2 regions of the Peribacillus sp. FW305-BF15 genome follow, and region 1 is predicted to be linked to the other one. Evidence: riboswitches for the same ligand, from Rfam matches in the RefSeq annotation. Region 1 holds a riboswitch; the other holds the start of a gene.

The links. Region 1 has a riboswitch for cyclic di-GMP ahead of AC3WLU_RS09160 (anti-repressor SinI family protein). Riboswitches for the same ligand answer to the same signal wherever they lie in the genome.
Region 2: linked by a shared signal. The riboswitch ahead of sinI (DNA-binding anti-repressor SinI) and the one ahead of AC3WLU_RS09160 (anti-repressor SinI family protein) in region 1 are both predicted to bind cyclic di-GMP.

The regions. Positions count from the first base shown of each region.
Region 1 covers NZ_JBYSYV010000007.1:88,344-94,070, forward strand. Annotated here, with positions in the region: gene AC3WLU_RS09145 (CpsD/CapB family tyrosine-protein kinase) at 1-92, opposite strand, end outside; gene AC3WLU_RS09150 (YveK family protein) at 82-825, opposite strand; gene AC3WLU_RS09155 (acyltransferase family protein) at 900-2,075, opposite strand; cyclic di-GMP riboswitch class I at 3,069-3,152, shown strand; gene AC3WLU_RS09160 (anti-repressor SinI family protein) at 3,171-3,275, shown strand; gene AC3WLU_RS09165 (YwzD family small protein) at 4,173-4,322, shown strand; gene AC3WLU_RS09170 (hypothetical protein) at 4,522-4,980, shown strand; gene tagU (polyisoprenyl-teichoic acid--peptidoglycan teichoic acid transferase TagU) at 5,443-5,727, opposite strand, start outside.
Region 2 covers NZ_JBYSYV010000003.1:25,175-30,901, forward strand. Annotated here, with positions in the region: gene secA (preprotein translocase subunit SecA) at 1-685, opposite strand, end outside; gene AC3WLU_RS03465 (helix-turn-helix domain-containing protein) at 1,105-1,428, shown strand; gene sinI (DNA-binding anti-repressor SinI) at 1,577-1,717, opposite strand; cyclic di-GMP riboswitch class I at 1,748-1,833, opposite strand; gene AC3WLU_RS03475 (hypothetical protein) at 1,992-2,174, opposite strand; gene hpf (ribosome hibernation-promoting factor, HPF/YfiA family) at 2,461-3,018, opposite strand; gene fliT (flagellar protein FliT) at 3,271-3,615, opposite strand; gene fliS (flagellar export chaperone FliS) at 3,615-4,016, opposite strand; gene AC3WLU_RS03495 (flagellar hook-associated protein 2) at 4,041-5,552, opposite strand; gene flaG (flagellar protein FlaG) at 5,567-5,727, opposite strand, start outside.

The DNA.
Region 1 (5,727 bases):
TGCGACTCGATATTGGTACAAATAGAATAAAATTGCTCTTTATTGATTTCATTTAGGTAAAAGGATTGTTTCCTTGTGAATTTAATACTCACTATATTCACCTCGTTTTGTGGAAGGTAAGGTTTTATAAGTTGTTTTACGTTTTTTGTTTATCCTTTTGGTGTTTAAATCAAGCCTCCCTAATAATGGAATTCCAAGGAGCTCAAGCTCCCTATCGGAGTAGGTAGAATCATCAAAGTGTTCTCTAAGAAGTGCTAAACCTATTCCAGCGAAAAAGCCTATTACGATTGAAATAGCTATGATGAATTTCGGTTTTGGGAAAAGAAGTTCTGCTTGTTCCATTTTATTATCATTGAGAATACTAATCTGTTTAACGTTTGTAATGTCTTTAAAATTAGATATCGAATGCCTCGCGACAGTCTGGGCAATGTCCTTAGCGGATTCAGGATTCGAATCCTTGACGGTTATCGTGATGATTTGGGAATTATCTCTATTTGTAATGGAAACTTGCTTAAGTAAGTCATAGCTTGAAGCCTTAAGTTTCAATTCCTCTTTAACTCCTATCATGATTTGCGGACTTTTAATGATGTCCATATACGAAAGGGCAAGCTGTCTGTTCTCTTGAACCTTGTTTATCGAGGCTTCCTTTTCATCCATGCTTAATGATCCTGCCAGAACTTGAGTGGAATACTGATAGGTTGGTTTCATAAGGTACATGGACGAAAAAATAATGAAACCAGTAATACAAAGGGTAGATAGAATAATGATAAATATTCGCTTTTTTAAGATTCGTATAAAATCTTTAATTTTTACTTTTTCATTCATCGATTTCACCACTTTTTTAGAGATAGTAAGAATACGTTCACAACTTGCAAAGAATATTTATATAATAGTTGGAATTATCCTATTTTACGTTTTAAAGCTATCGAATCTCTGGATATTACTTTTTCTTGTTTGTTTCTTGTGAAATACGTTCCGAGCCTCATGCATGGTTTTTCCACGAGTAGATAGGACGCTGAAGAGAGTAAAAAAGATAAGAAAAATGAAAAGATCAATATTAAAACGGTAGGCAGCTTGTTATAGAAAAGGTACATCAATGAGAATAAGGATATAAGATGGTACAAATACAAGCTATAGGAAATTTTCCCAAGAAGAGTTAGCATTCTAGACCTCAAAATCTTTGAAACTTTCTGGGATGACACGCTCATGAAAATAAAAATGCAAACACCGCACGAGACTACATAATCCCTGAAAATATAATTGTTTAAAAAATCCACTTCACCAATGATGCCTTCGTACATAAAACAGATAATTGCACCCAACAACAATGCGATTTTTACAGGTTTTTTCATTTTCAAGGTATAGGAAAAAAGCCCATGTCGATATTTCGCTATTATTGCTCCCATTAAAAAAAGAGTACAGTAGTGGAAACTTAGAAGAATGCTGGTTATATCGCCACCAGAACCAAACAAAAACAATAAAATAGTCGACGAAAACATTAAAACAAAAAGCCATAATAAAGAGTCTTTAAGCTTTTTTCGTATAAATAAAAAAATCAGTAAAGGAAATATAATTGAAATTCTCATTTCGTGTACAAGAGACCATATAACATTGTTATAGGCGTCTGTATTGTACTGCCCTATAAACAAAAGATGTTCTATTAATAAGAAAGGAGTATCTGGGCCTGTCCAAGATTTATTAAACCAGTCTGTGATAAAGGGCAAATCAATTTGGCTTAAAAACATTTTAGCCAATATAGCCATGCTTATTGCTACTAAATATGGTAAATAAATTCGAAACACTCGTTTTATTAAGTATGTAGAATAGTGGAATTTAGCACTATTAACTGATAAATACAAAACAAAACCACTCAATACAAAGAATAGAATGACAGACTCATTTCCACTGCTGAAAAAAAGGCGTAAAGGAGTTTCCTTGAATAAATAAATTATGTAGGAGCTGTTTGAACCATACTGATAATTAGCATATGAAGGGTATACCATCAAATAATGCCCAATTAACACAATGAGAGCGGCTAAACCCCTTAATGAGTCGAATTCCTCATATCTAGTCATATCCTCCTCCATAAGAACCGTTTTTTTTATAATATAGCACTTGTTCTTAATAAAGTATAGTTAGTTCTTTAAAACAGACAAGAAAAGACAGAAAAATACAAAATTAACCATCATATCCTAATTTTTAGGCTCAATTATGAAATGTTTAATGGGCGAATAAAAACTTTTGTCAATTAATAAAAAGGAGCATAGTTGAAAGTCGGAACACAAATGCCTTAATAATTTCAAGACTTTGGCCAATGGATAAATCCTGTTCCCACTACCATAAATTTAATGTAAGATATGGAAGTTTGGGGATTGGTTAGCAAGTTGTGGATTAGACATACAGGTGATGTTTATTATTCCTGTAAGAGGGAAATAAACTACTAAATATGCAAATAGAATAAACTAAGAAACCAATTGACATAATAATGTAAAGATGGTAATTTCAATTTAACTATTCGTTATAAAGAACATTTTGTTTGTTATGTTAATTCTATCGAAGAATAAAAATAAAGTAACAAAAAATGTAAAATAATAGATGTTGCTATTTAATATATACCTGTCACTTTTAAAAGAAAAAGCTCAATTAATAATTTATAGAAGAAAGGATGATCTTTAATGCCTTTATACCAAATGAGAGAAATATGGACACCTTTAAAATTAGTTGGAGTTAAGTTTTTTAAAACAGAAGAAGGAAGTATTTTTATGAAAGTTTTTAATAAACGGCGAAGAAAGTTAACGTAATGCTTTGTTTAATATTAATCCCTATTCAGCTTGTTGTGATTGATAAAAATTCCTATTTATCTAGTTGTTATTTGAAGAATATTGTAGAATGATGGCGGAAATTAACGAAAAGTATTTTAATTAATGGTCAGGATTTTAAGTATAATTAACATGAATATAGTATTTAATACTTAGTGAAAAAATTCATGGGTTATTACGATTTCTTAAAAAGAAAGAATGAAAAATTAACTCCATGAACCAAAATAGGAAGATCATAATGTGAAATATTCTTGAGAAAGGCAAACCTATTGAAAAGTAGGGACGCAAAATTACAGGTCTAAGGCTACATGCTAAGACGGCTGTGTTACCACAAGCTGGGTGGGGTTTATCATGGAAGCTAACAATGAACGGGAAGAATGGGTTTATTTAATGTTAGAGGCTAAAAATCTAGGATTATCTATTGAAGATGTGCGGGAGTTCATCAAGGGAAAATAAACTGGAAAAAGCAAATCAGGATAAAAATTACGTTAGGGAAGGCTGTTATACAGTCTTCTTTTTTTATTTTCATTAACGTAAAAGGTATCCAGAATAAAGAACATGGCGATAATAATAAAAAAATGCAACCTTATTGAGGGGGATTTTTATTATGGATGTACCTATTGCCTTTTTGAAGGGATTAATGTGGGGAACTGTATTTAGTGTACCGTTATGGTTGGCATTTTTAGGTTGGATAAAAATAATAATGAATGTCATAAAGTAAGTGCTTAATTAAACTGATGCCTAGGCAGGATTTAACATGATAATCATAGAATTTAGTTATTGTACATAATGCGTTAGTCTTAACCTTCTACACATTTAAGAAATATCGCCTATTAAAAAAGTAGTTAATAATACCTAAATATTTTTGGTTATATGCCGATATTACATTATAGAGATCAAGCAAAGGGACTTCGCAAAAGGCGATGTCAGATAGCTGCCATCAAGATATAAGGAGACTATTTGATGACAAAAAACAAATTCATTACGTTCGAGGAAGTTTATGAAAAGAAACAGAGAAGCAAGAAAATTTTTATTGGGACTTATATTACAATTATTTTAGTTTTGATATCATTAATGACTTATTTAATGGGACAAGCATAATTTGTGTTATCGAAGGGGCTGAGGAATCGGTCCTTTTTTGTTTTTATACACAAACTATCTACCTATAACTTACTAGTATTCATTCCTAAGGAAAATTTCAGAAATGTTAAAATTGGGTAAATTTTTGGTTTTTAAACTAGTTTCTGCTTGCTAATTCCCGCTTTATATGTGAATATCAAATACATGAGCTATATTCCTTATTTTTGAAAAAAATATTAGGACAACAGTATGAAATGGTGGCTCAATTATATATTGGAGTGGAAATTTCGCATGGATTTTTATGATATTTTAAAAGACACTTTTGCCAAGGGTGAGTCTGGACAAGTTGTTACTGTAAATGAACTTGTGGAGGAGATTAAGGAGAAATTAAGCGGGATCATTGAACAACCTGATAGTATATGATTCTTGGATACTTCGCTCTTTTTTTCTCATTTAATGGGCGATTGTCATTTTCTTTTCTTGTATCGATGGAGGAGGCGTCAATGAATCTAAGAAATCATTTTTGATACATATACTTAAGAAGCATGTTTAATAACATGCTTCTTTTTTATCGTTTTCCCATATATATATATATGAATGATAACCTGTGAGGGTGATGAGGGTGAGGAGAATCAGTAAGATTCCAATAGGAGTATTGACGGCTATTCTCGTGGTTTTAGCTGTAGGAGCCTGTATCATTTCTCTTTTTCCCAGCGGATCAAAAAGCGTGGTTGAAGATTTCTATGAGTATGAAAGTGAAGCGGAGTTCGGGAAATCCTGGGATTTGTTAAGTTCTGAAATGAAGCAGCGGTTTCCGAATCGGGCAGATTATGTGCAAAATCGGTCACATGTATTTTTACAGCATATGGATGTGGAGTCCTTTCAGTATGATGTAGGCCATTCTAAGAAAGTGAAGAACTGGAAGTTGGATAAGAGTGGAAGGCTGCATAAAACGGCCTATGAAATTCCAGTTACACAGGTCTTCAATTCTCGCTTTGGAATGTTTACTTTGAAACAAAATTGCTATGTCGTCAAAGAAAAGGGCGAATGGCGTATATTATGGGATTATCGGTTTAAATAGATTCCTCTCCTTTTTCAGGCTCAAGTTCGTTTTATTGAAAAGGGAGAGGCGCTGCTCTCATATAATGCCGAATAGATTTAATTCTCATGAAACATATTTCATTCTTGAACGGTCACTGATGGCTTTCAGAATAAACATTTTGTCCTGTTTGCTTAGCATAGCCCAGCTGCCTGCTTTGATTTTCATTTAAATCCACTCCTTTTTTTAGGATCATTTATTATAGTTGATGAATGGTGGTTGATGGAATTCCGGGTCCAAAGAATAATTGTGTCAAGTGATGAAAGGGGCAAGGGGAAGATGGAATTGTCAGCTCATATTAGATTATACCGTCTTTTCATGCCTAATAAACAACAAAAATTCCAACAAATCTCTACATTTGGTGTTCGTTTTTTGTCAGAATATTGGACGGAAAAAATGAAAAAGCTGTCAGGATGCGGGTCCGGACAGCTCTTTCATTTTTTCTTATTTAATGGATAATTGTTCTTTTAATTCGGATTGAACCTTTTCTTTTTCTTCATCCGACACAATATAATAGTAGATTCCGTCGATTTTCGTTCCATTGCCATTTATGGACGACTGGGTAATGCTTTTGCTTGCATCCCTGTAGTTCTTTTGGATGTCCATCATGTCATCAAACGTCAAATTAGTCTGGATATTATTACCGAGTGCAGCGAAGACTTCATCGTATTTCGTCAGGGAGGAAAGGCTTGCGCCTTCCTTGATGACTGCTTCGATGATGGAACGTTG
Region 2 (5,727 bases), on a different contig from region 1:
TCTGTGCCGAACCGGAAATGATCAATGGCGTTCTCGCCTCATCAATCAAAATCGAATCGACCTCATCGATGACAGCGAAGTGCAGCGGACGCTGTACCATTTGTTCTTTATATAACACCATATTGTCACGAAGATAATCAAAACCTAACTCATTATTCGTACTGTACGTAATGTCAGCATTATACGCTGCCTGCTTTTCTTCTTTAGAATGACTGTTCAAATTCAACCCGACGGTCAAACCGAGGAAATCATACAATACACCCATTTCGGTGGCATCACGGTGTGCCAAGTATTCATTGACGGTAACGACATGTACACCTTTACCGGTAAGCGCGTTTAAATAAACCGGCATCGTGGATGTTAAGGTTTTACCTTCCCCTGTTTTCATCTCGGAGATATTTCCATCATGAAGGGATGCCCCACCCATGATTTGAACACGGTAAGGATATAAGCCCAGAGCACGCTTTGCCCCTTCACGCGCAACCGCAAAAGCCTCGACAAGCAAATCATCAACGGTTTCCCCATTTTGATAACGCTCTTTAAACTCTTCCGTTTTGGCACGCAACTGTTCATCCGATAACGCAGCAGTTTCATCAGCCAGCGCTTCGACCTGATCGGCGATTTTTTCTAAACGTTTGATTTCTCGCTTATTCGGATCAAAAACTTTATTTAATATATTAAGCATTCAATAACGCTCCTCTATTATGGTAATGATCGTTCAATGATAAAATTCATATAAGTAAGAAGAAACACACCTTCTATTATTACTAATGCACGCTTAATTTTACCACTTCTATCATAGAGGTACAACTTCATGTCACTTCGCTGGTATAGACCTGAATGCAATTCTTGCGAAAAACAATGGATAAATGAGGAGTAAAACTGTTAAAATAGGAGAAAGTATAAAAAATATGTTGCAAACTCCCCACTATTCCATATGCAAACGTGAATTATCCATAACCTTCCATCACTAGATGCTGTGTCCTCTCTAGAGATAGCATGTCAAGGTAATCCGACCTTACAGGCGTCATGTTTTGAATGATAAGGTGGGCTGCCGAAACTTATTAGCGGAAGATAAATAGAACATGTTTCGAGGTGGTATTGATGATTGGTGAACGTGTAAAAAAACTGCGAGAAGAAAAGAAAATGTCGATGACTGAACTTGCCGATAAAGCAGGTGTTGCAAAGTCTTATTTAAGTTCGCTCGAGCGGAACTTACAAACGAATCCTTCTATTCAATTTCTTGAAAAAATCTCCTCCGTACTTAACATCCCTGTTGATGCCCTGCTTTACGATGCACCAAATAAGGAAACCTTGGACAATGACTGGATGAAAATCGTTGAGGAAGCCATGAATTCGGGTGTCTCAAAACAACAATTCAGGGAATTCATCGAGTTTAATAAATGGAGAAAAGATAAAGAAGAGTAGAGTGGTAGTGCACTAGTTTACCTACATAATCCTGAAGAATACAGTTTGGATAAGCTAGACTCACAAGAATCCCAAGGAAGAATAAACCCTATAAACAGCTATGAATCGAACCACTGTTTATAGGGATGTTCTCGAATTTGTTCGGAACCTATTTTCCATCGTTCTCCTCAAAAATTGCCTCAGGGCTTTCCCGTTTCAAAAAAGCAATGATTTCCTCTTTTTTGAAACCCAAGCTTCTTGCTTCAGAAATCAATTTCACCCATTCTTGATCCAGTTCCACATTAGCCACCTCTTCTACCTCCTAAAATACTCTTGTATTTCAGGCAGACCAGCCATCATAGTCAAAAGGACCTTAGACCTGTGCCTTTGCGCCCTCATTTTTCAAGGAGTTTGCCTTTGTCGTGGTATTTATTACCAAATACATTACCTATAATCATATTATAACGGATACGCACTCCATATATTGCTATTTTATGTCGGTAATCCACATAAATGCAAAAACTTTCATCCGACAAAATATTACAATATTAAGAAAATTTGAAGTTCAGGTGATTTTTCATAGACTAATTCAATTTCGTTTTGCTCTTCTTAAAATTTCTTTGGGGTGTATTGATTCTCTCGATTGTAAGTGCATCGTGTGCTTTTTGCGCAGTTAAATCCTCACCGCAGGTCGGGCAAAGCCACTTTCCATATTCCGCACTGCTAAAAGAAGCCCTATGGCATGTATGGCAATTCTTTCGATACAAGTAATCCAGCCCCCTCTGCACCTTGATCAAATTGTTTTCTACACATAACCCATTGTTCTTTTTAAAGAACTGATAATTCGAATACAGTGCAAAAGATAGAGATATTTGAATAGGCAATATTGACTATTTATCTTAATGAAGAACAAATTTTGTTCTTTTAAGTGATCTTTGTGTTTTTTTTAGAGAACCAAAAGAAACAATCATTTTTACGTTCTAACGGATTCTATCAACATGCAAAAAAGCACAACCCAGAGGCTGGGCTGTGCTTTTAATATTAGAATAATAATTAACTAGGTTCAATCAATCCATAGCGTCCATCCTTTCGGCGGTACACTACGTTTGTTGTATTAGTATCCGCATTCGTGTAAACGAAGAAACTGTGACCAAGCATATTCATTTGTAAAATCGCTTCTTCACTGTCCATTGGCTTTAAATCAAAGCGTTTATTGCGGACCACTTCAATATCATTATCGTCTTCGAATTCATCCACCACTTCGTCAGCTTCCGTATTGAAGGCGAATGCATCGGGTGTAGTCGATAGATTGTTTCGGAACTTGCGATTGACCTTCGTTTTATGTTTACGAATTTGGCGTTCAAGCTTATCATTGATCAAATCAATGGCAGCATACATATCCGCATTTTCCTCTTCAGCGCGAAGAACCAAATTCTGCATGGGAATCGTCACTTCGACCTTTGATGTATTATTGTTCACTTTTAAATTGACTAACACATTTGCATCTGGTGTATTGTTAAAATATCGTTCTAACTTGCCAATTTTCTTTTCGACGTATTCTCGAATTGCTGGAGTTACCTCAATGTTTTCACCGCGTACGTTGTAATTCATAAAGTGAGTCCTCCTTAAATTAAGACTATACAGTTAGATTCTACAATACCCCTCCGGTTCCTTTTAGAAACACATCATGAAATATGTCGAAATAATGAAACAATTGTCGGAAGGTTTGGAAAGGGTTGATGTCTGCCCTAGCTTCATTATATCAAATGCTATGCTAGAAAGAAAAAATTAAGCCTATTTTATTTACAGAAAATTTAAAAATATTTAACATCGAAACCATTTGGACTCCAAAATGGAAGGAAATCAGTTTCTTTTATCATAGAACACGCCATCCACTGATAGACTTTCATACGGATTCGTGTATTTATTGGAGGACTTTTTCTTCTTATTCATTTCCTGGATATCCCGCTGTATCTCCTGCTTTTGGAGCTTCAGCAAGTGATTGACCCGTTGGTTGAGCAACAGGACTGCACGTCCCATCTGCTGCTCCTCACCAGTAAAAGGCGGTTTGATTTGAGAAAGGAGTCCATCCCGCCGATCGATCAGCTTTGTAACCCTTTCTATTTTAACATCACGCTCTGTGATCGTACGATCTTCCAGTACGGCAAGTAATTCAGCAGTCAAATCATGAAAGGCTCTAATCACCATTACACCTGACCGCTTTGGGTGAATTGTTTTTTCCGGTTGATCTGAATTACTTCCTTCCACATATTCCGGAACTCCGTAACAAGTCCTTCCACTTCTTCCAAAGCAGAAACGTCATTTTTCATATTCGCTTCGATCAAACGGCGGTTCATGAAATCATACAGACTCATCATATCTTTGGATACATCCGCATCCATATTCAGCGTCACCATCAATTCACGGATAATGGTTTGCGCCTTGATGATGTTCGTATTCTTCACTTCGATATTTCCTGCTTCAATGGCTTTCTTCCCAAGCATGATGAACTTCAAACAGCCATTATAAAGCATTAATGTAAGCTCTCCCGGTGATGCTGTATTGACTGAATTTTGCTGATACGATTGATATGGGTTATTCATTGCCATATTTAACTTCCTTTCCGACATACCTTAACTAAAATAAGAAGCTAACGATGCACTTTGGCTGTTTGCCTTTTGAATTGCTTTTTCCATCGCAGTGAACTGGTTGTAATAGCGCGATTCCAATTTCGTTAACTTGGCTTCAAATGTTGAAATCTTCTTATCCAGCCCAGCAACCAATTTTCCGATTGTAAAATTATTATTAACATATCCGGCCTTCCCGGCTTTTTCAGTGATCGCCTTCATGGATGATTCTATATCATCCCTTAACCGGCGTGCGAGCCCTTTGTCGCTCTTTTCCGACCCATTGGCCATGAACATATCGTAGATCGCATTCGGATCCTCACTAATGGCTGCCCGGAACTTGTCCTCATCAATCGTTAATTTACCGCCTTCCAAATAATTCTTGGTGGTGGTGATTCCCAAACTGCTGAGATTGTTTTTTCCAGTGATTCCGTCCACCGAAGTGTATAGGGATGTCCTCATTGTGGTCAGGAGACTTTTTAAGGTAGAATCGCTTTTTAACGTTCCGCTCTTCGCTCGTTCTTCCCACAGCTTCACTTCATCCTCTGTCATTGCCTTTTTTTGCTCAGAGGTAAGCGGGGTAAAGGAGCGATATTTCGCTTCACCCATTTTATCTTGAACCTTTTTAATGACTTCATTGTATTTATTCACAAACTGAGTGATTGTGTCCAGGATGGCATCGACATCAGCTGTTGATGAGAATGTGACTGTATCCGCCGTTTTTTGCTTTACCGTTATTTCCGCTCCATTAATCTGAAACGTATTCGAAGGCCGGGAAATGTCCAGGCCATTATAAGTAATCGATGCATTTTCTCCTATTGTGCCGCCAGCCCCTTCATTGTCACTGCTCATTTTTAGTACATTGAAGAAATCTCCAGTACCCCCTAACTCAATTTCAGGCCGATTTTTTGCATCACCGGTATTTTTAGCAGTGATGGAAAATTTCTGGGACGTCCCATCGAAAAATAGAGTCACCCCCGAGCTGGCATTAATTTTATTTATGACACTCTCTAACGTATCGTCCGCATTAAGGGTAAGTGTATACGGTTTTTCCACTGTTGCTCCATCTTTTACTTCCGTATCAAAACCGCCATCTTTATTGATGGCCAGTATCGTAATATCTTGAGGGGTCGCGATTCCCAATTCAGATAGTTTCTTTTTGGGGTCGGTAACAGCAGATTTTTCCGTACTTGTCATGGTTGCTGCCTTGGCAAGCCCATTCACTTTTATATTCCCGGAAAAATCGCTGGTCGAATTCACATTTTTCACTGATACAGCATCTGGATTCGATACCATTACCTTCTTTTTAATGAAGGAAGACTGCTTTCCAATTCCATCACGAATGAGCGTATCCAATTCTGATAAAGCTGTATTCATCGAACGGTAATCATCCCGCTGCCACTCGGAATACTGCTTTTTCTGTGTCAGTTTATCCAATGGCACCCGTTCTGCCTGCATCATGCTCTTAACTAATTCATCAATGTCCATCCCGCTTGCTAAACCACTGATTCGTACCATAATTGATCACCCGCTTATATTTTTTCATCCACCATTATGCCGACAAACTCCGTCATTGCCGCATAGAAATCCAATAACTTCTTCGGGGGAAATTCCCTGATCGTCTCATCCGTCACGTCATCCACTACCTTGACATAATACTCATTCAGCTTCTCATGATATTCAAAACGAACGG